One region of the Brevibacillus parabrevis genome, then DNA from elsewhere that is predicted to be linked to it. Evidence: riboswitches for the same ligand, from Rfam matches in the RefSeq annotation. Region 1 holds a riboswitch; each other region holds the start of a gene.

Region 1 (7,768 bases):
TCCGAGAAAAAGTACACGCTGCGCTTTTTGCAGGAGGAGCTTCCAGAAATCGCGCGCGGTTTGATCAGCGTGACGGGCTTCAGTATGATTCCCCAACCGAACGGCATGATCGTGACGATGTTCTTCCGCAATGCGACAGATAAGCCAGTTCGTTTTAAAACGATTGGTTTGGCGATCTATCTGGACGACAAGCCGTTTGCGCGGATCAGAATCGATCTGTCCGAGATGGGCTCGATTCCGCCGCATACGAGCCGTCCATGGGAAGTGCTGTTCCCGGAAGAGTCCTATCTGCACGACAACTTCCAGTTCAGTCGCTGGAAAGTCGTGATGAAGGCAGGGAACCGCGCGCATATTTGGCCACGCACGCTTGAACTGGACCCGGAGATGGAGAACCGCATGACCGATCGGCAAAAGGATCGTCTGGAGAAGCTCGCCAATTCTTTGCCGCCAATCCCGGTGAATACCGTACAAGTTACGGGTTTTGATATCGGCAAAACGAAAGAAGGGCAACTGGTCGCTGCGATGCTGTTCCGCAATGGTCTGTCGACGGAGTATCGCCCTGAGCAACTGAAAGTAACGATTTCCGATACAGACGGGGATGTCGTTGCGCGAGGCGTTCTTGACGCCAGAAAGATCTGTGTCCAGCCTGGCAACAGTCGTCCGTGGCTGATCGTGTTCCCGCCGGAATTTGTGAAAAAGCCTGATGCCAATCTGCGTAGATGGATTCTTGACGTAGAGTAGACGCGTGATTTTTCTAAAGTGGGAAAGAGGAGGTTGACATATGAGTTGGTTATTGGAAAACTGGTTTGGTTCCAAAGAAAGCTTGGAGCAGGTACGAGAGGACATTCATGAGTATTTGCACAATGAATTTTACTTGGGCGTATCCGGTATTGAAAATCCGCAGCAGTCTGCAAACCGCGTGGAGTCGAAAGAGCTGTTCCTGTCGATGAACGGTCCGTGGGACGCGCAGCTGGACGAGGCCGAGCAGGAATTGCTGCAATATGTGCACGATGAGTTGCCGCCTGTAGTACGTGATGAGGTCGGTGTCATTCCGTTCTTCACACAGGCGACCGTAGAAGGCTATTTGGTGCTTGCCTACATTCGCAATGCGACAGACCGCAACGTACTGTTGCAAAAACTGCCGCTCTCTCTCGTAACAGCAGAAGGCGAAGAGGTGGCGAAAAAGACGTTCGACTTGATGACAAGCGGACCAGTCGATTCCATGTCCAGTCGTCCGGCGGAGTTTATGTTCCGTTGGGAAGAGTTTGACCGCATTCCGGAGCAAGAAGTACCGCTGACGATTGTGTATAAAAAGCCGCAAAAACAGCGACTCGAAGGAAGCCACGAGCTGAACATGGGGCTGAGTGCCAGTGAGCAAGAGCAGTATTTGCAAAAAGCAGCGGCAGAAGCTCCGGTAGAAGCTGGGCAGGTGGACTTGCAAGTTCTCGCAATCAAGCCGAACGAGGATAACGGTCTGAAAGTCGTTGTTGTATTCCGCAACGGTTTGGAGAAGCGCCTGGAGTTTACCGAGGTGCCGATCCTGGTGCACGACAAGGATGGCGAAGCGGTTGCCCGCGTCAACTACACCTTGCAAAACATGAAGGTGGAAGCGAACAGCCAGCGTGTCTGGGCATTTGACATCCCGTCCTCTTCGATTAAAAAAGCAGGAGTAGACGTGACAGAGTTGACTGCTTTCATTCCGCAAGCGCGCCAAAGAAAAAAACAGGAAACATACGTAGCGCCTGAAACCGAAGACAATAAAGGTCTGCTGCAGTAATGAACGAAACCCTTTTTGCCACTGGTGAAAAGGGTTTTTCTACTGCCAAAACGTTCCAAATATTGGGGAATTAGGGTTGCAATTCGCCCTTTTTATCCGCTATGCTAGGACGAGGAATATCATACTCGAATACCTTTTTGAACGTATTGGGATTGATTGCAAAAGTTTGCGGGTATTCATACGTTAAGAAAACCTTCCGCTAAAGCGCGGCCTTATGACGGAAACGGCTTCGACAGAGGTTTTCTTGCTGCATGATTTGCAGGGAGAGAGGGAAGGACTGTTTTTTATGAAAAAATCAATTCAAGTGACCGTCGCACTGGCGCTGCTGCTCACCGTCGCTCCTTTGGAAGTTAGGCAGGCACTCGCTGCTGCTCCTGCCTCCAATGACAGCTACTTGAGCAACCAGACGCACCTGAGTCAAATCAAAGCGGACAAGGCATGGTCAGTGGTGAACAGCAATCAGGCGATCACGATTGCTGTACTCGATACAGGGGCCGATTACAATCACCCTGATTTGAAGGGGAATTTGCTCCCTGGTGTTAACCTGGTCAATCCGGGGAAAAGTGCGCAGGATGACAATGGGCATGGAACAGAAGTCATCGGGGTCCTCGGGGCAAAAGGAAACAACGGGATCGGCGTAGCCGGGGTGGTCTGGAACGCCAAAATTTTGCCCGTCAAAGTCTTGAACAAAAACGCATCTACTACGGATGTTGACATGATCGCCAAAGGAATCAACGCCGCCCTCGATCGGGGGGCAAAGGTCATTTTGATGTCTTTTAGCAGCATGGCTTACTCCCGGGCTATGAAAAATGCGGTCGACCGCGCGGAACGAAACGGAGCGGTTCTGGTGGCGGCGAGCGGAAATGAGGCAAGCCGTGTCGCGTATCCGGCAGCGTACCCGACCGTAATTGCGGTGGGGGCGATAAACGGAAGAAACCAGGTCCTTTACCAGTCGAATACAGGGCCGGAGATGAATCTGGTGGCACCGGGGCTTAATGTGTATACAACCAAGCTCGGCGGCAAATACGGTTCAGTTTCCGGAACATCTGTAGCGGCGCCTCAGGTAGCAGGCGCGGCTGCTCTCATTCTGGCTCGTCATCCCAAGCTGTCTGCTCTCGACGTCAGGCAGATGCTTTATCAGACGGCGACAGATATTGGCGAAGGCGGCTGGGATCGGCAAGCGGGCTACGGTCTTCTGGACGTAAACAAGGCAGTGCGCAATGCGCTGTCCAGCGACTTTTTGGAGCCGAACAACGTTTTGGAGAGAGCCAAGGCGTTTCCGATCGAAGCGCAAGTCCGTGGCAATCTGGGGCCAAACGATACGGTTGACTGGTTCAAGATGGACGTTCCTTACGATGGAAAAGTAAGTCTCACCGCATCCGTAAACTCAGGCGTATCTTCAGCCATGTCAGCGACTTTTTATCCGGCAAATCGTCAGCCGGTCACTTACTATATCGGGAACGGGGATACGATAACGGTTCCTGCAAAAGCTGGGCGAATGAATATCAAGCTGGTGAGAAACGGTGGAGTTAATGCGTTTACTTATGTGCTGACGAGCAAATTCACCATCAACCCGGATCGGAATGAACCGAACAATACGATGGCTACGGCAAGGCCGCTGGTGGGCAACCAGATCAGCGTGACGGGCAATTTCCATGAGGAAGGGGATCAGGATTGGTTCTCCTACTATGTCCGCGAGTACGGGCATATGGACGTGACGGTCACACCTGATAACAAGCGGGTGGACTTGGTACTTGCCATCGGAAAGCAAGAGCCGGGAAAAAATACGGTCTGGGACCCGGTATACGATAACAGCGACAGGGATAATCCTTCCGAACGTGCAAGCAAGGACGTCTCGCCAGGAAAATACTACATTCGCGTCAGCGAGTATCAGCAAAATGCAATGAACGGCGAATATCGCCTCGATCTCGCCTTTACCCCGTTGAAAAAAGATGGGAACGAGCCGAATAATACGTATAGCAAAGCTGCTCCGCTTGCCAGTGGAGGAGTCATGTCAGGAACCATTCCGGCGTCGACAGATTCAGACTGGTTTCAATTTACATTGGATGCGGAATCGTACGTCACAGTTCGCGCTCCGTTCATCCCGGTAGCAAGCGGGTTTCACATCGCCCTTTACAATGAGAAAAACATGAACGTGGCGCTTGCTTCGACAACCGAAGTGGCAGAGCGGTCAGACCAAGGCAGTGAAATTTTCGGCATACGGCTGCCTAAAGGGAAGTATTTCGTGCGCATGAGCAGCATCGTGCCTTTCAAGTACGATTCCTACAAATTGACGCTCAGCCCGCAGCCGCTCATTTCCGGCTATCGGGATATTTCTAACCACTGGGCGCGTCCGCAAATCGCCAAGCTCAGCGACAAAGGCATCATCAAAGGCTTCGACGACGCAACATTCAAGCCGGATCAGGCAGTGACCCGCGCCCAATTTGCGACCATGCTCGTTTCGACGATGCGTGTCACCGGCTCGAAAGTAGCCAGTATGTACACGGGCAAGGACGTCTTTTCCGATTTGCCAAAAAAGCACTGGGCGTACAACACCCTTGGGGTAGCTTATCAGCTCGGAGTCTTGAAGGGGTATCCAAACAGTCAACTCAAGCCTGATCAGGCGGTAACGCGGGCCGAGATGGCCACCATGATCGCCAGGGCGAAAGGGGTAGCTGTGAATAGCCGCAGCGTGTCCTCTTATCGCGATGTTCCGGTCAACTATTGGGCATCGCCGGCGATCGAGGCTTTGACGCAAAAAAAGTGGCTGAACGGATATGGCAAGACCTTCAAGCCTCAGGGAACCGCTACGCGGGCCGAGGTTGTTGTATTGATCGCCAAATCGTACCAAGTATAAAGAGGCTTGACCAGCTTGTGCAAAAGGCGCTGTCCATGCGCTACAGTCATCATCGCTCGCTTCCCGCAGGCGATTTCATCAACGTTTTGTACAGGCTGGCCTGCTTCGAACCGGAGTTGTGGGAAAAGTCTATTGACACCACCCCGAAAAACAATTATTCTATAATCCGTAATGGATACTCTTATCCAGAGCAGGCGGAGGGACTGGCCCTATGAAGCCCGGCAACCGACTAGAGCGGTGCTAACCAGCAGGACGGAAATCTGTTCTGGCCGATAAGAGGATGAAGGAAGCTAAAAGCGCTCAAACCTTTTCCTCCGAAAGATGGAAAAGGTTTTTTATTTGCGTTTACGTCGATAAAATCCTGACTCGGCTACCAAACTATTTGTATGAGGTCAAAGGAGGTATTTTCTCATGGCTTTGCAAAAAGGTCGTCGTCTGTTCACATCTGAGTCTGTAACCGAAGGACATCCGGATAAAATTTGTGACCAAATTTCCGACTCCATCCTGGACGCCATCCTGTCCAAAGATCCAAACGCTCGCGTAGCGTGCGAAACTTCTGTAACGACAGGTCTGGTTCTCGTAGCGGGTGAGATCACAACCAACACTTATGTAGACATTCAAAAGCTGGTTCGCGAAACCATTCGTGAAATCGGCTATGATCGCGCTAAGTTCGGCTTTGACGCTGACACTTGCGGTGTTATCACAGCAATCGGCGAGCAATCCGCTGACATTGCACTGGGTGTAGACCAAGCACTGGAAGCGCGCGAAGGCAAAATGACTGACGCTGAGATCGAAGCGATTGGTGCAGGTGACCAAGGTCTGATGTTCGGCTTTGCTTGCAACGAAACACCTGAGTTGATGCCATTGCCGATCAGCATGTCCCACCAACTGGCTCGTCGTTTGACCGAAGTTCGCAAAAACGGCACACTCGCTTACCTGCGTCCTGACGGTAAAACACAAGTAACGGTTGAGTACGATGGAGACAAGCCTGTTCGCATCGACACGATCGTTATCTCTACTCAACACGCTCCTGAAACAACTTTGGAGCAAATCAAACAAGACCTGGTTGAGCATGTAATCAAACCAGTAGTTCCAGCTGAACTTCTGGATGCTGAAACCAAATACTTCATCAACCCAACTGGCCGTTTCGTTATCGGCGGACCACAAGGGGATGCTGGCTTGACTGGCCGCAAAATCATCGTAGACACTTACGGCGGATACGCTCGTCACGGCGGCGGCGCGTTCTCCGGTAAAGATCCGACAAAAGTAGACCGCTCCGGTGCTTATGCTGCTCGCTATGTTGCGAAAAACATCGTGGCAGCTGGCTTGGCTGACAAGTGCGAAGTACAAGTAGCGTATGCGATTGGTGTAGCACAACCGGTATCCATCGCAGTTGATACTTTTGGTACAGGAACTGTTTCCGAAGAAGATCTCGTGAAACTCGTTCGCAAACATTTCGACCTGCGTCCAGCTGGTATCATCAAACAGCTCGACCTGCGTCGTCCTATCTACAAACAAACAGCGGCTTACGGCCACTTCGGACGCAATGACCTGAATGTTCCTTGGGAGCAAACAGACAAAGCAGAAGTTCTGAAGCAAGAGGCTGCTCAACTGGCAAAATAAGCACGGCAAAGAAAGAGCCTGGTAAAAGCTACTGGGCTCTTTTTGTTATGGGAAGAAATTTCCAATTATTGGTGAATCCTGATCAAAGGGAAAATGTAGGACTGTGTCGAATCTCCTAGTGAGGAAGTGAAGGAGGGGTTTCTTTGCCGAACAAAAGGCTCTTCCTGACAGTGTTTATCAGTTGTTTACTGTTGGTTGTGACGATATTGGGGCTTGGTGATTTGTACCAGTCAAAAAAGAATGCGCAAAAAGTGCAACCTTTTCCCCAAGTCGATACGTCTATAAGCATAAGCGAGACGGAAAACGCTGAGCCAAACGTCACGCGAAACGAAAAAGCAACGGTAAAGCCGCAAAAGTGGTATAACAATCAAGTCGTCGTCCTGACGTATCATCATGTGACAGATGCTGCAGGCCAACGTTACGTGATTGCGCCCGAACAATTCGCAGAACATATGGCATTTTTGCACGAAAATGACCTGCATCCCATTACGCTGGATGAGTTTTTGCGCTTTGTCGATACCGGGAGCTTGCCGACAGAAAATGCTGTCCTGATTACGTTTGATGATGGCTACGAAAGTTATTATACGAAGGCTTTTCCGATATTGCGTACATACGGCTACCCGTCAGTGAACTTCGTGATTGCAGGACGCTTGCGAGATGTAGCCGAACGAAAACGGGAGAACATGACGACGCCACTCACGCGTCAACAAGTCATGGAAATGCTTCACTCTGGCTTGGCTGATATTGGTTCCCATACCTACAGCCTGCATGAAGAGGAAGCGCGGAATGAATGGGGAGAGATGGGACCAGAGACTGCTCCCGTCTACTTGCAGGATGTAAAGCGATTAGAAAATGAAAAGGAATACAGGGATCGGCTCTATGTTGATTTCAGTATGTCTCGCGCAGGTTTGCACGGTTGGATGAGCAAGGACATTAAGGCGATTTCACTGCCTTTTGGCTACACGAATCCGATCGTTTTGGAAACAGCCCGACAAGCAGGGTATGAGTATGTGTTTACTTCTACGCCCGGTTTCGCCAAACGAGAGGTAGATCCTTTTGCCATCCCACGCAATGATGTGGGTCTGCGAGACGTAGATGAGGTCAAACTCCAACAGCTGTTCACGAAAGCGAAAAAAGAGTTCGAAGGAGAGCAATCATGAACAAAGCGATCGACATCAGCGTGCTGGATGGGGTGATCAAGAGAACCATTGAAACAGTAGAAACAAGTAAAACGCAAATTTTTGATATAGCCGAAGATGCAAGACAACAAGGCAACTCGCTAAAGTTTGATTTGCATGAGCTGAGGCAAGAAATTTCCAAAGTAATCCAAAAGGTCGATGCGTTGGAATTGGCCTATCGAAAGTCGCGCAACAGGCTTGTGCAGGTCAGCCGCAACTTTCACATGTACACGGAGGATGACATCCGTATCGCCTATGAAGAGGCGAGCCGCATCCAGGTGGAGCTTTCCATCTATCGCGAGCGGGAAAACAACTTGAAGCGCCGGCGCAATG
Region 2 (7,768 bases), 1.1 Mb from region 1:
CTTGGGCGTGAGCAAAATGGACGAGCTGGAGGCGGATTTGGCCGCAGCAGAAGCTTTTGTGCCGATGACCGATATCGAACGCGTGGAGCTTTTCCAACAAATCATGCCACTCGTGCGGCCGGATGTCCTGCGCTGGAAAGCCCGCGAATGGATGTCTGGCGAATGGTATCAGCTGCCCGAATTGCCATTTTGATTGAGCCGTAAAGAGAAGGAACCTCTTCTGGATTTGATTTGCTGGAAGGGGATTCCTTTTCGCCTTTTACTATACTATTATATATAATAAGTTTATAAAAGGCGGTGATTGTTGTGTCTGCAAGCAAGCTGGTGGTCATTACAGGGGCGACCCGGGGATTGGGCAGGGCGATGGTGGAGCGGTTTCATGAAGCGGGCTGGGTCGTCGCGGGATGCGGCCGCTCGATGGCAGAAGTGTGGAACTTGAATCGCGAGTTTGGAAAAAGGCATCATTTTTCGACGATCGACGTTTCCGACGGGAAGCGGGTGGAAAGCTGGGCAGAGGAAGTGTGCAGCAAGCTTGGCGTACCGGATCTTCTCCTCAACAACGCCTCCCTGATCAATCGCAATAGCCTGCTGATGGAGCTGTCGCCAGAAGAATTTACGACAGTCATGAATGTCAATGTAAACGGCGTGTTTTACGTCTGTCGCGCTTTTTTGCCGAAAATGGTACCCAATCCGGAGGGCAGAGTGATTGTAAACATCAGCTCGTACTGGGGGCGAGTCGGGGAAGCGTATGTAGCACCGTATTGCGCATCCAAATTCGCAGTCGAAGGGCTGACTCAATCGCTGGCGCAAGAATTGCCGAAGGGGATGGCGGCAGTCGCGCTTGACCCGGGAGGAAGCGTCGGTACGTCCATGCTGCAAGCGTGTTCGCCGCAAGACATGGCGGCAGCCCCATCCGCACAAGAGTGGAGCCGTGTAGCTGTGCCGTACATCATGAGCCTTTCTGCGAAGGACAACGGCAAATCGTTGACATGCCCGCCAGTGAGGTAGCCGGGTTTACAAGGAAAGCGACAATCGAGAACGGTCTGGATAGCAAACAAGCCGCCTTTTTCCAAGCTGGAAGCAGGCGGCTTGTTTATGCGTAAACGAATCAACTGGCTTTTGTCGCCGAGATTCGTTTTTCGCGCTGGACATACGCATGGAGCAAACAGAGGAAGACGGAAGCAAGCGAAACGAGAGAGGCCAAAAGCAACGTGGGCTGCACGCCACCGTGGTCGTACATATAGCCCATCGCCAGCGGGCCGAGCAAGCGCCCCACAGCGGTAATCGCCCCGACGACTCCCAGGTAAAAGGGAGCGTTTTCCCCCGTCTTTTCCGTAATGAAAGTCGGGATAGTCGGAGAGATCAGCATTTCGCCAAAAGTGGTAATGATCATGCCGGCGATAAAAGCAAAGTAGCTGCCGTGATACATGAGCATGAAGCCGAACCCGAGAGCGTATGCCACCGCGCTTGCCACCAGCTGCGCGGACAAGTTTTGCTGCAGGATGCGCTTGATCCAGGACGTGATGGGCTGACCCGCAAAAATGATGATGCCGTTGATCGTCCACAGCCAACTGAAGGCCGACAGCGGCATGCCCTGCGCCGTAATGTAAGGGGCGACACCCGTGTTCCAGACCATGTTGGAAAAGAAAATACAGGCAGCTCCCAGTGCCATGAACAAGTAAAGCTGGTAGCGCAGAAGCAGGGCAAACGTATTTTTCGCCTCGCCTTGCCGCCGGTTTTCTTTTGCCTGGTCGCCAACCAGTTCTTGGTGCGAGATATTTTTCATAAGGCTCTTTTCGCAAATTTTGTTGCTATTGCTGTTGTGGAAACGTGTGCTCTATAATGAAAATCAGGAAGTCTATAGGATTTCCATTTACCGTGAATGCACGCTTCGCTTGGTACTATAAATATCAAGCAACTCACGGCTTTTCTAAAAGCAACAATTTCTTAGAAAAGAGCGTTTCATAAAAAGGAAGAAGAACAGCGCAAACAACAGCGTGCTCGTACTGTTGAACAAAAAGGTCAACTGAAAGGAAAAGGTAGCGATGACCCCGGCAAGCGAAGTGCCGATCGCCATGCCGAGATTGTTGCCTACGTAGACGATGTTAAACAGCTCTCGGCGCTGTTCTTTCCAGCGAAAGCCGATAAATGCCTGGATCGCCGGAAAAGAAAGGTTGAAAGTAAAGCCCAAACAGGTCATGAGCACGAGATAGACGGGCCAGCTGCTGATGAACGGAATGGACAGCTGAATCAATCCTTGAAAAAGCAGCGCTCCCACGATGAGACGCTTGGCGCCCAAGCGGTGAAACAGGGAGCCGCCGACGAATTGCCCGGCAATGCCCGCCAAAGACTGGACCATCAAAACAAAGCCGGCTTCGGTCATGGAGCGTTGGAGAATCGTATGTACGTACAAAGTAGTCAACGGCCACATGAAAGCGCTGCCAGCAGAATTGATAAAGCTTGCAACGAGAAAAAACAGGGCTTCCTGCGGGTAACGCTGAAAAAATGCGGATGGAGAAAGCACGACAAGTCACCCCTTGGAAACGAGTATGAAGGTAGTATAAAGAATATTGCAAATTTTGTAAACGTTAAAGTATAAAAAGTTAAGCTACCCAAATAAAGGCTGCTCCACATTGTAAAGATTCGAGTATACTAAACAAGTGGTGAGATGAGTTCAAGTAGATACAGAGAATAAAAGGTGGAGTAGTTCTTTATGCGAATATGGAAACGAGTGTTGCTCCTGATGCTTGTCGTGATTGCCACGACAGCGGGTTATTACGGATACTCCTTTTATGAGTTTGCTCAAAATATCCAGGCTCCTAATGTTGTTACACCTGCCCCGCCGGATGGCGGAGCCGCAACGAAAGCGGCGGAGATACCCGAGTGGGATGGTCAAGAGCGTGTGAACATCTTGCTGATGGGTGTGGATCGCAGGGGAATGAAAAATAACGGGCTTCCCCGTTCCGACTCCATGATGCTGGTCAGTATCGACCCGGCATCCAAGCGTTACGATCTGTTCTCCATTTTGCGGGATACGTATGTGGACATTCCCGGAAATGGCAGCTCGCGCATCAACTCGGCGATTGTAGACGGCGGGCCTGAGCTGGCGATGAAGACGGTCAGCCAGTTTACCGGACTTCCTGTGGATCGCTACGTCATTACCGATTTCGAAGGCTTCAAGGCGCTGATCGACGCAGTGGGCGGCGTCGAGATCGACGTAGAGAAAAACATGTATTACCATGACCCGACAGATAAAGGCGTCTACGATATCAATCTGAAAAAAGGTGTGCAGCAGTTGGATGGCAACAAGGCGTTGCAGTACGTCCGTTTCCGCCATGACGCCACATCCGACTATACGCGCACCGAGCGTCAGCGCAAATTGCTCGCCGCTGTAGCGAGCCAGATGAAGAGCGGCACATCCCTGATCCAGTTGCCGTCCATCCTCAAACAAGTGGCGCCGTACATCCAGACGAACATCAGCTCCATGGACATGCTGAAGCTGTCCGCGCTCGGCTTGAAGCTCGATACGATGCAACCGGGCAACTATCAGCTGCCGCCGATGGGAATGTTCCGGGAATCGCACAAGGCAGGAGCTGTGCTCATTCCCGACGTAGACCAGATTCAGTCGTTCATTCAGGAAAAGCTTGAGCCGCCGACTGAAACGATGCAACAAGAGGACAACAAAACAGACGACAGTACAGACAGCAAAGACAGCACGCGAATGTAGCGTGCTGTTTTTTTGCATATTTGGGCACACTATCCATGATTTTCTACAGTACAGGCACATTGGGGTGAAGGAGATGGACCAGGAGTTCCTGCATAGATGGTTTTCGCATATCGGGGACCTGGTTGCCGAGCATATCGATGACCCGGATGGGTGTGCGAGGCTGTATTTCATATCGAGCATGGCGGATGCCAAAGTCGTGTACAGCGAGCTTATTCCGAAGCTGAGGGAAATCGATCAGGATAGACTGAATATCGACCATGTCGAAAGGCACTTGGGACTGGGGAAACGAGCAAGGGCATGCGGGACAAGGCGAATTTGCAATCAGACAAAAAACTTTCAGGCGGGCAAATACGGGTGGCATTTGTACAATGAGCACTTTGCGAAAAAAGGCATTGGCAGCATCTCCTCCCGTTACAGCAAAATGATGAAAACGATGGAGGACGCATTGGAAAAGGAAATCGAGAAAGAACTGCAAAAAGTCGTCAAAAAATTGCAGCAACTGGACGTCGATCCGGCGGGATTTGGCATCGTCTATCGCGCCCAGCAGAGGGGATTGAAAGAGACGACGAACCGCGACTGGAGAAAAATTTTCCGGCAGGCGTCTGTTCGTTTTCATGTTCAGGCAACCATTATCCGCAACGGAGTGATAGATTAAAAAAGTTTTTCCTGGGATTGCTATTGACGGGATATTTTCAAAAAGGATATAATCCGGTTTGTATCATGAAAATATGAAAAACGAACATAATATACGTGGAAATCTTTCTTATCAAGAGAGGCGGAGGGACAGGCCCGATGAAGCCCGGCAACCGGTTCATTTTTTCGAAAATGAGCGTCGCGGTGCCAATTCCTACAAGATTGGTTGGATCTTGATAGATGAGAAGGGTGGATGCGAACGTATACATGCGTTGCAGCCCCTTTTTCGTTTATGAAAAAAGGGGCTTTCTGTTTTTCACAAGGCATGTAGACAGATTTTGCTGGGAGGTGGATGCGTTGATTCAATTGCAACAACTGCATAAAAGCTATCAAGTACAAGGCAAGACGATTCCGGCATTGCTCGGGATTGACCTTTCCATAGATAAAGGGGAAATTTACGGGATCATCGGGCATTCCGGTGCGGGGAAAAGTACCCTGATTCGTTGCATCAACCTGTTGGAGCGCCCTACGTCAGGACAAGTCGTTGTCGACGGAGTGGATTTGACCAAGCTCGATGACAGCAAGCTTCAGGAAAAGCGCCGCCAGATCGGGATGATTTTCCAACACTTTAACCTGTTGTCTTCCGCGACCGTAGGCGAGAATGTCGCTTTCCCGCTCAAGCTCGCCAATCGCTCGAAGGCTGAAATCCAGAAAAAAGTGGACGAGCTGCTCAAACTGGTCGGGCTGGAAGCGCATCGGGACAAGTACCCGTCGCAATTGTCCGGCGGTCAGAAGCAGCGCGTAGGCATCGCCCGAGCGCTGGCCAATGATCCGAAAGTGTTGCTGTGTGACGAAGCGACTTCCGCCCTCGATCCGCAGACGACGAACTCGATTCTCGCGCTCTTGCTCGATATCAACCGCAAACTGGGATTGACCATCGTGCTGATCACGCACGAAATGCACGTGATCCGTTCCATCTGCGACCGCGTAGGCGTCATCGATGGCGGAAAAATTGTCGAGTCGGGTGAGGTTCTGGACGTGTTTCTCAAGCCGCAGCATCCGACGACACAGGAATTTGTCGAGCAGGTGGCCGATTCCAGCGAGCTGCGGGAAGCAGTCGCGCACGAAAAGGCGGCAGGAAACCGCACGATTGCCCGCGTCACATTCCTGGGGGAAAAGACGTACCAGCCGATCTTGTTTCAGACGATGCAAGAAACAGGCACGGTGTTCAGCATCTTGCAAGGAACGATTTCCCGCATGAAGGATACGCCGTACGGCCAACTGGTCGTCGAGCTGGAAGGCGATGTCCGTCAAAACGAAAAAACCATCGAGACGTTGCGTCAGCGTGGCTTGGAAGTAGAGGTGATATAGATGGACTGGACTTTGGAAAATGTGGATTGGTCGGAGATCGCCGAGGGAACAATAGATACGCTGACGATGCTTGGCTTCTCGACACTGTTTACCATCCTGATTGGTTTGCCGCTGGGGATTATTTTGTTCCTGACTTCTCGCGGACAGCTTTTGCAAAACCAGGTGTTTTATGCGATTGCCTCATTCGTTGTCAATATACTGCGTTCTGTACCGTTTATCATTTTGATGATCTTGCTGATTCCTGTGACAAAAGTAATTGTGGGTACTTCACTCGGGGTACTCGGAGCGATTCCGCCGCTCGTCATCGGTGCAGCCCCGTTTTTTGCGCGGCTGGTGGAAACCTCGCTGAGAGAGGTGGATCGAGGAGTCATCGAAGCCGCTCAGTCGATGGGAGCCTCCAACTGGCAAATCATCTGGAACGTGCTGCTTCCTGAATCGCGTCCAGGTCTGGTGGCCGGGATTACGATCACGACAGTTGCCCTTGTCTCTTACACCGCGATGTCCGGCGTAATCGGCGGCGGCGGGCTGGGAGATTTGGCAATCCGCTACGGCTACCAACGCTTCCAGACAGATGTCATGATTGTTACAGTGATTATTTTGCTCGTGTTGGTCCAGATCTTGCAGTCGCTGGGGGATCGCCTGGTTATGCGATTCAGCCGCAAGTAAGGTCTTTCCATATAAGCTTTGCAGAACACAGACCAAAAAATAGGGGGAAATCATTTATGAAAAAATTAGTCGTATCTGTACTTTCTACCGTATTGGCATTTTCCTTGGCAGCGTGCGGAAGCAAAACGGAAACAGCTCCAACTCCAACTGAAGGCGGCGCACAAGGCGGACAACAGCAAGAAGTAACGTTGAAAGTAGGCGCTTCTCCGGTTCCACACGCAGCCATTTTGAAGTTCATCGCTCCAAAGCTGAAAGAACAAGGTGTTAACCTGGAAGTGAAAGAGTTTACCGATTACGTACAACCAAACGTACAGCTGAATGAAAAGCAACTGGACGCAAACTTCTTCCAGCACAAGCCTTACCTGGAAGAGTTCAATAAAGGTCAAAACATGGACTTGCAGCCAGTAATCGCCGTGCACATCGAGCCTTTCGGTGCTTACAGCAAAAAAGTAAAATCCGTTGACGAGCTGGCAGAAGGCGCAACCATTGCTTTGCCAAACGACCCGACCAATAGCGGACGCGCGCTCGCTCTGTTGGAGAAAAACGGCGTGATCAAGCTCAAAGAAGGCGCTGGCATCAGCGGAACGGTAAAAGACGTTGTAGAAAACAAGAAAAACCTGAAGTTCAAAGAAGTAGAAGCTGCTATGCTGCCACGCGTCCTGGAAGAAGTTGACCTGGCGCTGATCAACACCAACTACGCACTCGAAGCAAAACTGGTGCCGACAAAAGACGCTCTCTTCCTTGAAGACAAAGAGTCTCCATATGCGAACTTCCTGGTAGCTCGTCCAGACAACAAAGATTCCGAAGCGATCCAAAAGCTGGCGAAAGAACTGAACAGCCCAGAAGTGAAAAAGTTCATTGAAGATGAATACAAAGGTTCCATCGTTCCTGCATTCTAAGGAACAGCTAATTGATGAATCAACAAATAAACCCAATTTGGCCCGTGTGGCTGGTTGGGTTTATTTTCATTTATAAAAGTATAAATATTCGTAAAATTTAATTAAATCTCACCGAACCCCATTCTCAAGACGATTTTTGTCGAGTATATTGTGGTGGCGATAGAAAAAAATTGATAAGGGGGAAAATTCAGATGAACAAAACATTCAAACTACTTTTCGGCGTGTCGCTTGTGGCTGGAAGTATTTTGGCAGGATGTTCCGGGAACCAGGCCGCCGCTCCGCCTTCTGCACCTGCCGAGCAAAAAGCAGGAGAAGCCAAGCAGACGGCGAGCGCTGGCAAGCCGCAAGTGTTCAGGGCCAACCTGACAAGCGAGCCTTCGACGGCGGACCCTGGGCTTGCCAAGGATGCTACGTCAGGCGCGGTCGTTCGTGCTACTTTTGACGGCTTGACCAGATTAGACAAAGACGCCAA
Region 3 (7,768 bases), 1.2 Mb from region 1:
AGAAGCAAAGTTGCAAGCGGGTTACGGGATCGTACAAATGGAGGACGAACAGGAACATGAGTGATCAACTGACGCATTTTAATGAACAAAACCGTGCGCGCATGGTGGATGTTTCGGAAAAAGACATCACCAAGCGGGAGGCCGTAGCGGAAAGCAAAATCGTCATGAAGCCCGAGACGCTTCAGCGTATTCGCGAAGGGCGGGTAGAGAAGGGGGATGTGCTGGCAGTCGCGCAAGTAGCGGGAGTCATGGCTGCGAAAAAGACGTGGGACATCATTCCGATGTGCCATCCGCTTTCCTTGACCGGGATTGATATTCGCTTCACGTTTGAAAACGAGACAACGCTGGGCCTGGAAGCAAGCGTGCGGACGACCGGAAAAACAGGCGTCGAGATGGAAGCTTTGACAGCGGTAAGCGTTGCTGCTCTTACGGTGTACGACATGTGCAAGGCGATGGACAAAGGCATGGTCATCGGGCCGACCTGTCTGTTGAGCAAATCAGGCGGGAAGAACGGCGATTTTCGTCGGGGAGAGAACTAGATCATGAGACAGAAATGGGAATCCTATCCGAGCAGCATTCGTCTTCTGGCGGTTGCTGCCATCATTTTTTCTACGGGTATGGCATGTATATGGCCGCTCGTCACGATTTACATTCACGATTACTTGGGGAAGCCGCTGCCTGTAGCGGGTTTTTTGCTGTTATTGAACCAGGGCGCGTTTTTGATCGGAAGCATCACGGGTGGCATGCTGTTTGACCGCTGGGGAAGAATGCGGACGATCATAATCGGCTCTGTCGGCATTATTTTGATTACAATCGGTCTTGGACTTACGCACGATTTTACCGTGTATACGATCCTGCTGCTGTTAAACGGGCTGTTCTACGGAACGCTGTCTCCTGTCATGAACGCGCTGGCGGTCGTTTTGTGGCCGGAAGGCGGGCGCAAAGGAATCAACATGATTTACGTCGCGTTGAATGCGGGAGTGGCGGCAGGCTCGGCGCTGGGCGGACTTTTGGCGAGCGTATCGTTTTCTTGGACCTTTTTCGGGAACGCACTCACGCAAATGATCGTTCTCGCCATCTTCGTGATCTTTTTGCCGCGCCATCTGAAAGCGGCGGAGAATCGGCCACTGCCTGCTTCGCCAGCGGGCGAGTCGGACACGAGCAAGACCGATGCTGACGGACAGCTTGGCGCACATGGCGCAGGAGAGCTTCAGCCAACGCGAAAAGTGGTTTGGGGAGCCTTGCTGTTTTTGTGCAGCGGCTTGCTGATCAGCTGGATTGTGTACGTGCAATGGACGACGGTGTTGTCGACTTACATGCAATCTTTGGGCATCTCCTTGCGCCAGTACAGCTTGCTGTGGACGCTGAATGGCGGCTTGATCCTGTTTGGTCAACCGCTGATCGCCTGGGTCATTCGCCGCTTTGCTCGCACGCTGAAAGCGCAAATGCTGCTCGGCTCCTACGTCTTTGCCTTGTCGATGCTGATTTTGTCGCAGTCGACCTCCTATGCGGGCTTCGTCGCCGCGATGTTTATCATGACGTTGGGCGAAATGCTCGTCTGGCCAGCCGTTCCTGCCGTAGCGGCGCAAATTACGCCAGCAGGACGGGAAGGCTTTATTCAAGGGCTGATCGCGGGAACAGGCTCGGCAGGGAGGATGCTCGGACCGTTGCTCGGCGCGATCATTTTCCAGCACTTCCAGGCGCAAGGGCTTTTGTACATCATGGCAGGGCTTGCGCTCTTGTCCGTGGCGTTTTTCGCCTTCCACACAACGTTTTTGAATCGCCGTCAAAAGGTGGCTGTGCCAACCGCAGAAAAGATGTAGCGAAAAAAGGCGAGCGCCTGCGGGGAAGCATCTTGACACGTCGAGAGCAGGCAATGTAGTATGAAGAAGATTAAAAACAGTATATTCCGTGTGATTTACTTATGAAGAGAGGCGGAGGGACTGGCCCTATGAAGCCCGGCAGCGGATCTGCGCGTGTAGCGATGCAGATGCTGTGCCAATTCCAGCAGGAGCATTCCTGACAGATAAGGACGTGACCAAGCTGATCTCCCCCTTTTTCTGTACGGAAAAAGGGGGTTTTTGCTGTATGGGCGAAAAGAAAGGAACTGAAGAGAAATGCGTATCCAACCTTCCGACATGATTGACCGACTGCCAACCCAATTTTTCGCGACGTTGGTAGCGAAAGTAAATAAAGTCATCGCCAACGGGCACGATGTGATCAACCTGGGGCAGGGAAACCCGGACTTGCCGACTCCTCCCCACATCGTAGAAGCGCTACAAGCACATACAGCCAACCCGCTTCACCACAAGTACCCGCCTTTTTCCGGCCGACTGGAGCTGAAGCAGGCTGTTGCGCACTGGTACAAACAACAATTTGACGTAGACCTTGATCCGGAAGAAGAAGTAGCGGTTTTGTTCGGCAGCAAAACAGGACTGGTGGAAATTTGCCAGGTGCTGATGAACGCAGGCGACGTCGCGCTCGTACCGGACCCGGGCTATCCGGATTACTGGTCGGGTGTGGCGGTCGTCAATGGTCGGATGTCGATGATGCCGCTGACAGCAGAAAATCAGTTTTTGCCGGACTACAGCAAAATTCCGCAAGCCGATTTGGATCGGGCCAAGCTGATGTTTTTGAACTATCCGAATAACCCGACAGCGGTGAACGCGCCGTTTGAATTTTACGAGGAAACGATTCAATTTGCCCGCAAGCATGAGATCGTCGTCTGCCACGACTTTGCCTACGGCGCGATCAGCTACGACGGCAAAAAGCCGGTCAGCTTCATGCAGGTGCCAGGGGCAAAAGAGGTCGGTGTCGAGTTTTACACTTTGTCCAAAACGTACAACATGGCTGGCTGGCGCGTAGGGGCGATGGTCGGCAACCGCGAGCTGGTGAGACTGATCAATCTGATTCAGGATCATTATTTCGTCAGCCTGTTCGGTGCTGTGCAAATGGCCGCGGTAACCGCGATGACCGAATCGCAGCAATGCGTTCGGGATTTGGTGGCTGTCTACGAAAGCAGACGCAACGCCTTGTTCTCCAATCTGCACCGCATCGGCTGGCAAGCGCCGCCGTCCCAAGGCTCGTTTTTTGCCTGGCTCCCGGTTCCAGCCGGATTCACTTCCATCGAGTTTTCCGATTTGCTCTTGGAAAAAGCGCATGTCGTCGTTGCTCCCGGTGACGGCTTCGGCCCTACCGGGGAAGGATACGTTCGCGCCGCGCTGTTGTCGAGTGAAGAACGTCTGGCCGAAGCGGTACAGCGCATTGAGAAATTAGGACTGTTTGCCAATACCAAATAGGATGAGAACGGACCGCACTTTCCTGCATGAGAAAGTGCGGTTTTTGTTTGGAAATCAGGGGATAGCAGGAGATTTTCTGGGTAAAATGTAAGGGCCATGCGTTTTTGGAAACCAAGACAGGCAAGGCGAATAAAAATCATTCTCACCGTTGACAGATAATGATTTTCATTATAGGATGGTAATGATAATTGATCTCAGCAAGAGCGGGAGGGTACTATGCGCTATCAGATTAACGGTTACACGGACATGTATACGGTGATCGCCAACGAGCGGAAGATCGGTGGAGCCATTGAAGCAGCTCAGGTTCGACTGCGCACGGGAGAGATTTTTGCCAATGCGGTTCTCACTCGTTTGGAAATGTCAGGTGCGCATTTTTGCTCGATCGGATTCGTCACAGAAGAAGGCAAGCGGCTGATTGTGCACGTAGATGATATCAGCATGATCGCAGATGCGCGCCATGTAAATGTATGTGAGCTGACCAATGAATGCATGCGTGCAGAGAAATGCGCGGATCGCTTGAAGCGTTTGAAGCGTCTCTGTGAGCTGAACGAAGGAAGCTGTACGCCGACTTTCCAGGAAGAAGCGCTGCTTTTGGCAGAGGACATCGGACTGGATGAAGCACGTGGACACGTAGACTTGTCTTTCTTGCCGCAAGCAGAAAAGGCTCGTGTTGTTCGCATCGCGTAGAATAGCTATTTGATTTACATAATCGCCCCTTTCCCTTTTACAGCGGAGAGGGGCTTTTTGCGTGCGGGCGTTGATGCTGCAAAAACCGGATGAAGCTCTGGACCGGATAAGGCATGATGTCGTCCTGGCGATAGACGAGGCAAATGTGCCGGCGATTGACGTAGCCGGGCAGTTCGCGAACGATCAGTTCACCAGTCTCGCTTTCGCGCACGACGCTGCGATACGGCAGGACACTGACGCCCATGTTGTGTTTGGTCGCTTCCTTGATCGTCTCAATCGCCCCCAGCTCCATGCGCACTTGCCAGCGCAGCTGGTTTTCCTGGGCCCAAAGTTCAGCAAGCTCGCGTGAGGTGGAGCCTGCTTCGTGAATGAGAAATGGCTCGGATTGCAAATCAGTCAGCTCGATCACGCTTTTTTGGGCAAGCGGATTTTGCGGAGCGAGAACGAGGCGCAGCTCGTCGGCAAGCAGCGGAATGACATGCAGACCGTCCTGGGGCTGCATGGACAACGAGACAATCGCCAAATCGATCTCAAAATCGCGCAGCAGCTCCATGAGCGGCCGCGCTTTTTTTACGGTCAAAATCGGCAGGACGTGCGGATGCTCCGCCTGAAATGAAGCCAGATAAGGGGGAAGATAGTAGGTGGCAGGCGTATAGCTCGCCCCGATTTTCAGCGTTCCTCTGCCGCCGTGGCGAAACTCCTCCATGACTTGTCCGGCCTCTGTGAGCAAAGTGGACACTCTGCGGGCATAAGGCAAGAGCGCCGCTCCTGCTTCCGTCAGGCGAAAGTGCCGCGGCTGCTTGTAATACAGCTCCACGCCGAGGTCGCTCTCCAGTTTTTTCAGGTGAAAGCTGACGGTTGGCTGCTTGATATGCAAAGCTTCGGCGGCTTCGGTCAGCGACTTGCACTGAGCGGAAACGGCAAATACGCGCAATTGCTGAATATTCATCGAGTCGATCCCTCCGCCACCAGTATAGATACTCTCTATCGTTCCATCAATAAACATAGACGTTATTTAACACAAGCTTAGCATCTCATTTACTTTCCGCTCACACTAATCGCGTAAAGTTGTCGGTAGGAAAAGAAATGGGAGGGAAACGGAATGAACAAGAAAAATCGCAAGCCAAAATGGTCCGTATTGACGCTGCTCGTCTCCACGTCTTTGCTTTTTGCAGGATGTGGACAAGGCTCCACCACTCCGGCAGCATCAGGTACAGACAAAGCGGGCAATCAGCCGGCAGCATCCACAACAACCGGGAGCGCGCCAACAAAAGAAGACAAGTCGAAGGGAGAGCCGCTCGTCGTCTATCTCAATGACTTCGATGAGATCATCGGCCCGATGTTTGAAAAAGAGACAGGCTACAAAGTCAAACTCGTCTCTGGCAACGGAGCAGAAATCATGTCGCGGATCGAAGCGGAAAAAGGCAATCCGCACTGGGATGTCGTCTGGATGGACGCGATGCCGTCGATTCACAAGCTGGGCAAAGACGGACAACTGCTCGAAGGCTGGACGCCGAATAACGCTGCGGGCTTGACAGACTTTGCGGCGAAGCTCGTTCCAGCGAACAAAACGTACTACCCGACAGGTGCACATGCAGCGGGTGTCATCATTGCCAATACGAAACAACTCCCGGCAGACAAAGCTCCGAAATCGTGGAACGATCTGGTCAAGCCGGAGTTTCAAAATATGGTCGGCATGGCGGACCCGGCGGTAGCTGCTCCAGCCTATCCGTTTGTCGCCTGGTTTTTCCAGCAGGAGGGCATGGACAAAGGCAAAGCTTACTTCGATCAGCTGCTGCAAAACGGCGCTCGCGTCTACCCGAAAAATCCGAATGTGGCAAAAGCTTTGACAGGGGGCGAGATCAAACTGGCAGCCCTGCAAGAAAGCAATGCCTACACGCTGAAAAACAAAAAAGAGCCTGTTGAAATCATCTGGCCAGAAGAAGGAGCGCCTGCATCTGTGCGCGTAGCCGGGATTCAGAAGGATACGAAAAACGTGGAAGCAGCGAAAGCGTTTATCGACTTCATTCTCGATCCGAAGGTCCAGCAGCAATTGATCGATCAGGGAGAAGAAAGCTACTTCGAGCCGTCCGCAAAAGGAGCCGTTGCCAAAAAAGACCGGGCTGCGAATGCCAAGCTGGTCGTCGCCGATCCAGAGTGGGCTTCCGAGCATGAAGCGGAAATCAAGCAATGGTTTGCCGACAAAGCGGTAAAGTAAAGCGATGAGATTGCTAGGGACATATGGAAACCGAATGGGCTGGCTCGTGCTGGCCATTCTCTTTTTCCTGATTTTATTGCCGCTTGCTGCTGTCATCATTCAAGTGTTGTTGCCCGGTGTGTTTTTCGGGCAGTGGAACATCGGGGATTTATCGCTGCTGCTGGACGTGTTCACCCGGCCGCTCTGGCTGGCTTCCTTGAAAAATTCCTTATACCTTGGCGTAGGAACGACGGTATTTGCGACAGCGCTCGGCTGCGCACTGGCTATCGTCCGTTCGCGCTGGTCGTTTCAAACGGCAAGGCTGCTCGATCTGGCGGTCTGGGTGTTGCTGATTACGCCATCGTTCATTTTGGCGCAAGGCTGGGTGATGTTTGCTGCGGCAGATGGTCTGGCGAACGCCTGGCTGGGCTGGACCTGGATCACAAGTCTCGTCTTTTCGCCAGAAGGTCTGGTTGTGGTGATGTCGCTCAGCAAATTCCCGCTCGCTTACTTGGCGATTGCGAGTGCGCTGGAATGGAAGGTGGACCGATTGGGAGAGGCAGCCAGATTGTGCGGCGGCTCGCTCTGGACGGTCTGGCGCACGGTGGAGCTGCCGCTATTGCTGCCTGCGATTTGTTCCGGGGCGCTGCTCGTGTTCATGGATACGATCGGCGACTTCGGCTTGCCAGCTTCAATTGCTGCTGTCTTCCGTTTTCCGACGCTGCCGTATTCGATTTATTCGGCTCTGTACACGTCGCCCATCCGCTTTGACATGGCGGGAGTGCTGTCGTTTTACCTCGTGCTGCTGATTGTCGCTGCGATGAGCATTCAGTTTTATGTGATGCGCAAGGCGCGGTTTGATGTACTGTCCTCCCGGGCGACCAGACAGGAGCGCAAGACAACAAAGCGGGGCAGCCTGTGGCTGAATATCGGCTGCATCAGCTTTTTGCTGGTCGTCATCGGCATTCCGTTCGGGGCGAACCTGCTCATGTCCATCTCGGATACATCGAGCATGGATCAGGGCTTGCAAGGATTGACTCTGCGTCATTACGAAGAGCTGTTTGCCGATGGAGAAGCCTTGCTGGACGGCTTGCTGCATTCGCTTGGCATCGCCGCTACCGCAGGCATTATCGGACTGATCGTCGGATTTTTCGTCGCCTACGTGCTGACGTATTCGCCGTTCAAATACCGCAGGGCTGTCGACGTTATCTCGCTGGTCTCGCTGGCTGTACCTGGCGTTGTTCTCGGCATTGGCTATATTTTTGTCTGGAATCAGCGTTGGCTCGAACCGATCGGCTTGTTGCTGTACGGAACGCCGTGGATTCTCGCGCTGGCAAGTGTGGCAGGTGCCATTCCGATCATTACGCGGGTCATTGTCGGCGCGATGGCAAAAGTGCCGGGGCAGCTGCTGGCAGCTGCGCAAATGCAGGGAGCAAGCTTCGTCCAGCGCGTGAGGTGGATTTTGCTGCCGTTGATCCGCGGGGCGCTCGTCGCAGCAGGTTTGTCCGCTTTTGGCAGTAGTGTGTTTGATTTGGCGGCGACTTCGATTTTGTTCCCGCCTGATTTTATGACCTTGCCCGTCTTT
Region 4 (7,768 bases), 220 kb from region 1:
GACAGCGAGCACAAGCCCGTCCGTCAGCAGCCGTTTGTCCCATTTGTCGTAGTAGTTCAGGATGTCCGTCGGCTCCTCGTGCAAGCTTTTGCCGATGCCGTGGCCTGTGAGGTTTTTGACGACCGTAAATCCTTTTGCCTTCGCTTCATTGTGGACGATGCGCCCGATCTGGCTCAACTTGGAGCCAGCCCTGGCCGAATCCAGCGCCTTGTACAGCGACTCCTCTGCGCATTTGCACAGCGCCTGCTTCACAGGTTCTCCCTGTCCCACGACAACCGAAGCGCCTGTATCCGCAAAGTAACCTTCCAGCTCTGCGGAAACGTCGACATTGACGATGTCGCCTTCCTTCAATACCGTTCCATCGGGAATCCCGTGCGCCACGACATGATTCACGCTGATGCACGTCTGCCCGGGGAAGTCGTACGTCACCTGGGGTGCGGAGCGCGCGCCGTACTTCGCCAAAATATCGCCGCCGATCCGGTCCAGCTCTTTTGTCGTGATCCCCGCCCGAACGGCCTGCAGCATCGCTTCTCTCGCTTCTGCCACGATTCTCCCGATCCGCTGCAAAGCGAGCAAATCGTGCTCATTTTGAATCGACATGTCATTTCCCCCTTCATTAAATATATGGCCAAAATCTATTTCCAGCTCCGCTCCCATTTATTGGAACACACTTCCGCGCAAATCGCAAATGCCAAAGGCTTGAACCAAACGGCAAACCAGGCGCGCTAGGCCGGACTGACCACGTACTGTCCTCCCCCTGCCTGCTGCCTGATAAATCCGATCGAGACTCGATTGAACTCTTCCGGCTGATCCACATTGACGACATGGCCGCAATTGTCCAGCATGCAAAGCTGGGCGTGCCTTCTGCGGCTTACACACGACTGGACCGAGGGCAAAAACATATAGTCCTCATCTCCCATGATAAACAGCGCGGGAATCGCAGGCTCTTTCGTCAGCAGCCCCGCGAGAAACGCATTGATTCCGTACGTCAGCCTGAACCAGCGCTTGAACTCCTTTTGACAAAGCTTTTTCGCTTCTCTGACAAATAAGGAGCGGGATTCGCGATGGCGTTCCCGCGGCATGATCACCCAGGCAAACAGCTTGTACAGCCACATGTACGGAACGATATGCTTGACGAGATTGCCCAGCGCAATCAAGATTTGCGAGCGCAAGTTCAGCTTCGTCACGGCTCCCGCCAAAACCATCGAGCGTATTTTTTGCGGCGCAAGCTCGGCGATGATCTGGACGATGATCGTGCCCAGCGACACCGCTACGAAATGAGTGGAAGCAATGTTCTCGTGCTTGAGCACCTCAATGATATCTTTGCTGATGTCTTCAAACGTGTATTTAGCCCTGGGCTTCCCCATATGCTGCTTCGACTTGCCGTGACCGCGCAAATCGACGAGGAGAATATTGAAATGCTCTTTGTAAGCTTTGATCTGTTTATACCAGATGGATGAGCTGCCGCCCGCCCCGTGGACGAAGGTTACCCATTCATAGGCATCTCCGCGTATGTACGTCTTATAATGGATCACTTATATCCCCCCAGAGTATTATAGCGGAGGGATGCTGCATGTGAAACATTTTCCATTTTATTGAAAAGAAAAAGGCAGGATGCCTGCATTCCCGCAGCTCCCTGCCTTGCCTGTACAGCCATGTTTTACGCTTTTCTTTTCCTGCGCAACTGATAGTACGTCACCGCAAGAGCAAGCGCCAGTACCGTTCCTTTAATAATATCGTAGGCGTAATACGGCACGTTCAGCATCGTCATGCCGTTCAGCAACACCCCGATCAAAATCGCGCCGACGAACGTACCGAATACGTTCGGCTTGCCCGCGCCGAAAACGGAGAAGCCGACAAACGCCGCCGCCACTGCATCCATCAGCATCGAGCCGCCGCTGCTCACCTGGCCCGTACCGATCCGCGCTGCCAGAAGCATCCCGCCCAGTCCGGCGAACAGGGCAGACAACACATAAGCGAGCGTGCGATAGCGATTCACGGGAATGCCGGAGAGACGCGCCGCTTCCAGATTGCCGCCCGTCATGTACAGCATCCGCCCTTGGCGAGTATACGCCAAATAGACGTGTGTGACCGCGACCAATAAAAAGGTCAAAATGACGGGAACAGGCAGGGATAAAATTTTGCCTTGTCCGAGCCAGAGGAACCATTCCTGGAATTTCCCCGGAGCCATCGAACCGTCTTCCAACGGCATGTTGGCGTAAATCGAGTAGCCTTTTGAATAAGTCATATGAAGTCCGTTGACGATGTACAGCATCGCCAGTGTCGCCAGCAGATCGGGAATGCGGATTTTGACGACCAGAAAAGCGTTGACCAATCCGACAATCAGACTGAGCGCGATCGGGACGACCAAAGTGGCAAACACGCCCTGCTCGTACCAGACCATCATGGAAGCCGAAACGACTGTGGTCAACGACACCGTCGAACCGACAGACAAGTCGAAGCCTCCGACAATCAGTGAAAACGTAACGCCAATCGCGACGAACGTTACGATCGAGATGGAACGCAAAATGTCTGTGATGTTGTCGTACGTGAAGAAATACGGATTGGTCAGACTGAACAACAGCATGACGATCACAATTACTGCGACTGTACCGTATTTGTAAATAAAATCAAACAAGCTGAATTTTTTACCTTCCACCTTACTCACCCCCGCTGGCATAATACATCATCGTCTCCTGTGTCGCGTCCGCGCGGCTCAGCTCCTTGACGATTTTCCCTTCAAACATGACCAAAATCCGGTCGGCAATGCCCAATACTTCGGCAAACTCGCAAGAAAAGTAGAGAACGCCCTTGCCCTGCTCCGCCAGCTTTCCAATCAGGCGGTAAATATCGCTTTTCGCCCCGATGTCGACGCCTTTGGTCGGCTCGTCGAACATGAACACTTGCGCATCCGTATCCAGCCATTTGCCAATCGCGACTTTTTGCTGGTTTCCTCCGCTGAGGTAGCCAACCAGCTGTGTGATGTCTGCCGTCTTTACGCCCAGACGGCTCACCAGCTCCCTCGCCTGCTTCGCTTCTGCCCCTCTGCGGACAAATCCGAGCCGCGACCACTTCTCCAAAGCGGAGACAGACAAGTTGTTCTGGACAGATTCCTCGACAAAAATGCCTTCTTTGCGCCGTTCTTCCGGTACGAGGACGATTCCCGCATCAACAGCGTCCTTCGGCGACCGCAGCCGCACCTCTTTGCCGCTCAGCCTGACTTGTCCCGCCTCGGCGGTATCCGCTCCGAACAAAAGTCTCGCCAGTTCCGTCTTCCCGGCTCCAACCAGCCCGACAATCCCGACAATCTCGCCTTCGCGAACGCTCAAATCGGCGCGGCGAACCTTGCCGCCAGCCACTCCCGCAGCTTCCAGAAGCACCCCGCCTACAGGCACTTCGACTTTCGGGAACTCTTCCTCGAAGCTTTTGCCCAGCATGTTGCCGATGACCTCATCCATCGTCGTGTGGGACGTCTCGCTCGTCACGATCAGTTGACCGTCCCGCATGATCGTGATTCGGTCGCATATCTCAAAAATTTCCGGCAGGCGATGGGAAATGTAGATGATCCCGACACCCGCTTTTTTCAACTGGTCAATGATGAGAAACAGCCGCTCGCTCTCCTTCGTGCTCAACGGAGCTGTCGGTTCGTCAAAAATGACGTACTTCGCTTTTTGCACGGTCGCGCGGGCAATCAGGATCAGTTGCTTTTCGGACAGCGTACATTCCTCGACGAGCATGCGCACAGGGATGGAAAAGCCGAAGCTCTGCAAAATGCTTTCCGCTTCCTTGTGCAAGCTCGGCCAGTTCATGAATCCTTTGCGGCCTGCCGAGACAATCTGATCGAGCAAAATGTTTTCCGTCACGCTCAAGTACGGGATCAGCGCCGTATCCACTTCCTGGTACACGCACTGGATACCTAAAGCTTTCGCATCCTGGGGCGATTGGATCGACACCTCTTTGCCATCAATCGTGATGCTCCCCCCGTCAGACTGATACGCGCCCGTCAAAATTTTCATCAAGGTACTTTTCCCCGCCCCATTCGCCCCTAAAAGCGCATGAACCTCGCCAGCCTTGACCTCAAAATCGACCGAACGCAGCGCAGGAACGCCGGAGAACTGCTTCACAATCCCTTTCATCTGCAAGCTGGACACTTTTCGCCCCCCCTTAAATAAGCAAGATTCCCGTTGACTGATCAACGGGAATAGCCAAATCAACCAGCTCTATATGCTTACTTGCCCCACTCTTTCACGTACTGGGACAAGTCGCCCATTGTCACTTTTTTGTCCTTAGGCAAATCTTCTTGTTTCACCAGCACCGGATTCAGCTTCACGCTGTCTGGCACTTGCTCGCCTTTGATTTTTTGGAAAATAGCCGCTGCGTGAGTGCGTCCGATGTTCGATGGATCTACGGCTGCAGTCGCTGCCCATGGCGAATTTGCTTCCTGGATCAGTTGCAGGTCTTCATCACTCAGGTCGATGCCGTATACTTTGATTTCTGTGCGGCCTGCTTGCAAGATCGCACGGGTTGCCCCTTTGGCAAATTCATCCCAAGATGCCCATACAGCCGTGATGTCGCCTTTGTTCGGATATTTTTTCAGGATGGCTTCCATCTGTGCTTGGGTATCCAGCGCCGTGTTGTTTGTCGCGGAACCGAAAGCGGCGACTTCCTTGATATCCGGATATTTTTTCAGGAACGCTTCATAAGTCACCTGACGTTTTTCCATCGGGGCAAAGCCTGCCACCCAAATTTTCACGATGTTGCCTTTGCCGCCGGAATCTGCCGCCAGCTTTTCCAGGCTCAGTTCTGCCAGCTTGTTGTCGTCTTGCTCGACAATCGGCACGCCAGGCAGCTTGATGTCTGTGTCGAACAGAACGACCGGGATTTTTTTGTCGACAGCTTTTTGCGTACCTTGTTGCAACGCTTCCGCTGTACCGTGGTCGATCAGGATGCCGTCGAAGTTTTGGTTGACCGCAGCGTCAAGATTCGACGCCATTTTCGACAAATCCGTATCTGCGTTGAATACTGTCAGCTCTCCGCCGTTTTTCTCGACTTCCTGCTTCACACCGTTAATGTATTGAGCCGAAAACGTTCCTACATTTTGGCGCATGATCAGGGCAATCCGTTTCGCTTTTTCGCCGGAAGCGCCGTTTGCCGCCGTGTTTTTCGTATCGGCTCCGCCGCCGCACGCGGTCAAGGCCACCGATACTGCCAGTACGAGTGATGTGATAAGGCCCAGTTTCTTTTTCATCGAAAAATCCCCCTTTTTCTTTGTTCCTTGTTGTGCTGCAAGCCGAGGAGGCGACGACCTTCCCTTTCCAAAAGGAAAAGCCTCTTTCAACAGATGAAAGAGGCTTGATCGACAAGATTCGCGCCTCTTATCTGTCAGGTATCGCTACCTGTTGGAGTTAGCACCTTGGCTCGCAAGACATTGATCTTGCCAGCTAGGTTGCCGGGCGTCATAGGGCCATTCCCTCAGCCTTCTCTGGATAAGAGTAGTTATTATTTTCGAAACCTTTGTATTAGTATATAGAGACTATAATCCGTGTTTTACCCATCTGTCAACTAGGTTTTTAAAACTTTTCTCCTTTAAATTTATTCCGTCGGCGCGTCCAAATTTTGGAGGAATCGTGTAGGCTCTTGTCGAAATATCGTAGATTGAAGCAGCCATGCAAATTTGCGATGGGGATGTCCGATGATTCTACTAAAAGAAGTAATTTTGCAGATGTTTTTTGCTCTGACGCCATTTGTCCTGTTCAATATTTATTACCGCGACCGAATGCGCAATTACAGCCGCGCTTTCATTCTTGTGACCAGCTCGATTTGCATGTTTCTGGCCATGACCTTCGCGACCAGCGTCTCGGAAGGCGTGATTTTCGATATCAGGCACATCATCGTATTTTTTGCCCTAGTCTATGGGGGAGTGCGGATCGCGCTGGTCTTGCTGATCGAGTCCGCGCTATACCGCTATTATTTGGGTGGTGAAGGCATCTGGCTCGCGCTGCTTGCCCTGGTTGTCACCTTTGCCATCTCCCTCCTGATGTATCGGCGTTACAAAGCCAGTTATCGGAAAACACTGTATATTTTTTTGACGGGCGCGCTCTTTTCCCTGGTAGCTTTGGGGTTGACCTATCTATACTTTCCCACCTATGTATCCCATCATCCTGCCTACTACTTGTTCGTGATCCCCGTTCAAAACTTTGTCGGAATTTGGCTTTTGTTGTCGCTATTTAGCAAGTGCGTATCCGACAAAGAACTGTTTATTCGACACGCCCAAAATGAAAAAATCGAAACGATGAGCCATGTCGCCGCATCGCTTGCTCACGAGGTGAGAAATCCGCTCACAGCGGTCAAAGGATTTTTGCGCCTGATCCAGGAAAATCCCGAGAATATTACGAAAACCGATCAGTACATCCGCATCAGCATGGACGAAATCCAGCGGACGGAAGCGATCCTGACCGAGTATCTCGCTTTGTCCAAGCCGCTCAAGGAGCGCACCGAGCTAATCAACGTATGCGACCAGCTTTACGTCGTGCGGGAAGTCATGCTGCCTTTTGCCAATATGCACAATGTCGAGCTGGAGCTGCAAGCTTATGAAAAGCCTGTCACGATTCTGGCCAATCCCGACGAGTTCAAACAAGTCTTGGTCAACTTCATCAAAAATGCGATCGAAGCTTGTGAGGAGACGGTCAACGGCAAAGTGTCCCTCTCGCTGTTCATTGAGAAAAGCAACGCCATGCTGATCATCAAAGACAACGGCATCGGGATGGACGAAGGCCAGATCAAACGCCTCGGGTCCATTTATTTCTCGACGAAAACAAGCGGAACCGGTCTCGGGCTTACGTACTCCTATCACGTCATCCACGCGTTCGGCGGGTCGGTAAGCGTGTCCAGCAAGCCAAAAGTCGGAACCAAATTCACGATCACGTTTCCGTATCACGCGCAACCCTAGCCGTCAGTCGAGTGATCTGGGCTTAAACGAGCGACCTGGTCATGAATACTTGCTTGGCCATCACGTCAAAACCCGCCCTTTGCAAAATGCGGATGGTCATTTCGTTGGAAGCTGGCAAATTGACCGTGAGGCGATACAGCTCCTTGTCCCATGGCGAAAAGACATGGGCAAGAGCACTTCTGACAATCGCCTCCCGGTCGGCCCGTTCCGGCCTTGCCTCACACTGAAACAGCAAGGCTGTCGTTTGTTTTCCGTTTTCAAAAATCCGTCTGTACAAGGCATAGCCGATTACTTGTTTGTTCTCATCGCGGACGAGTACCGCTTGCTTGTTCTCAATCGTTCTCCACTGAATATCCCAAAGCGGTTTGGTCCAAAAGTCCAATGAATACACGTCATCCGGCATGCCTTCAAGCAATTCGTAGGACGGACTTGCTTCCTTTTGCAAAGCGGAAAGCACGCCTTCTTCTGTGGAAGACGCCTCGACGTTTTTCAGCGAAGTTGGATGTGACCGCTTGTGGTCATGAGCTTTTTGTTCCAGAAAAATCGACTGGTCACAGACGGCGAAGCCTATTTTCTCGTACAAGGCTATCGCCCTATCGTTCTCCCGAATGGCGACCAGCGCCGCAAGCTGTACACCCTGCTCCCGATATATTTGCAAAGTCGCTTCCATCAAGGCTTGGCCCACTCCGCTCCGCCTATGCTCCGGCGCTACCCCTGTCCCGCCATTCCACCCAACTTTTTGCCCGTCCCGCTCCCAAATTCCATTCAGTACAATTCCGGCAGGATCGCCGTTTACAAACGCAACCAGCGAATGCGTTG

Evidence for each region. Region 1 has a riboswitch for S-adenosylmethionine ahead of metK (methionine adenosyltransferase). Riboswitches for the same ligand answer to the same signal wherever they lie in the genome.
Region 2: another riboswitch for S-adenosylmethionine. It lies ahead of IRJ17_RS01780 (methionine ABC transporter ATP-binding protein); the one in region 1 lies ahead of metK (methionine adenosyltransferase).
Region 3: another riboswitch for S-adenosylmethionine. It lies ahead of IRJ17_RS12770 (pyridoxal phosphate-dependent aminotransferase); the one in region 1 lies ahead of metK (methionine adenosyltransferase).
Region 4: another riboswitch for S-adenosylmethionine. It lies ahead of IRJ17_RS08075 (sugar ABC transporter substrate-binding protein); the one in region 1 lies ahead of metK (methionine adenosyltransferase).

What each region holds. Positions count from the first base shown of each region.
Region 1 is NZ_CP064090.1:1,473,550-1,481,317, forward strand. It holds gene IRJ17_RS07010 (SLAP domain-containing protein) at 1-741, shown strand, start outside; gene IRJ17_RS07015 (SLAP domain-containing protein) at 782-1,777, shown strand; gene IRJ17_RS07020 (S8 family peptidase) at 2,064-4,634, shown strand; SAM riboswitch class I at 4,813-4,913, shown strand; gene metK (methionine adenosyltransferase) at 5,046-6,257, shown strand; gene IRJ17_RS07030 (polysaccharide deacetylase family protein) at 6,401-7,417, shown strand; gene IRJ17_RS07035 (sensor histidine kinase) at 7,414-7,768, shown strand, end outside.
Region 2 is NZ_CP064090.1:386,624-394,391, reverse strand. It holds gene IRJ17_RS01810 (aldo/keto reductase) at 1-193, shown strand, start outside; gene IRJ17_RS01805 (SDR family oxidoreductase) at 364-1,008, shown strand; gene IRJ17_RS01800 (MFS transporter) at 1,109-1,786, opposite strand; gene IRJ17_RS01795 (MFS transporter) at 1,931-2,524, opposite strand; gene IRJ17_RS01790 (LCP family protein) at 2,714-3,727, shown strand; gene IRJ17_RS01785 (Ger(x)C family spore germination C-terminal domain-containing protein) at 3,801-4,382, shown strand; SAM riboswitch class I at 4,488-4,607, shown strand; gene IRJ17_RS01780 (methionine ABC transporter ATP-binding protein) at 4,718-5,731, shown strand; gene IRJ17_RS01775 (methionine ABC transporter permease) at 5,732-6,397, shown strand; gene IRJ17_RS01770 (MetQ/NlpA family ABC transporter substrate-binding protein) at 6,454-7,296, shown strand; gene IRJ17_RS01765 (peptide ABC transporter substrate-binding protein) at 7,488-7,768, shown strand, end outside.
Region 3 is NZ_CP064090.1:2,704,038-2,711,805, forward strand. It holds gene moaC (cyclic pyranopterin monophosphate synthase MoaC) at 57-539, shown strand; gene IRJ17_RS12765 (MFS transporter) at 543-1,823, shown strand; SAM riboswitch class I at 1,920-2,033, shown strand; gene IRJ17_RS12770 (pyridoxal phosphate-dependent aminotransferase) at 2,118-3,299, shown strand; gene IRJ17_RS12775 (hypothetical protein) at 3,516-3,986, shown strand; gene IRJ17_RS12780 (LysR family transcriptional regulator) at 4,024-4,935, opposite strand; gene IRJ17_RS12785 (extracellular solute-binding protein) at 5,089-6,204, shown strand; gene IRJ17_RS12790 (ABC transporter permease) at 6,209-7,768, shown strand, end outside.
Region 4 is NZ_CP064090.1:1,691,374-1,699,141, reverse strand. It holds gene map (type I methionyl aminopeptidase) at 1-600, opposite strand, end outside; gene IRJ17_RS08090 (alpha/beta fold hydrolase) at 726-1,535, opposite strand; gene IRJ17_RS08085 (ABC transporter permease) at 1,661-2,659, opposite strand; gene IRJ17_RS08080 (sugar ABC transporter ATP-binding protein) at 2,661-4,151, opposite strand; gene IRJ17_RS08075 (sugar ABC transporter substrate-binding protein) at 4,229-5,248, opposite strand; SAM riboswitch class I at 5,373-5,493, opposite strand; gene IRJ17_RS08070 (ATP-binding protein) at 5,693-6,949, shown strand; gene IRJ17_RS08065 (GNAT family N-acetyltransferase) at 6,972-7,768, opposite strand, start outside.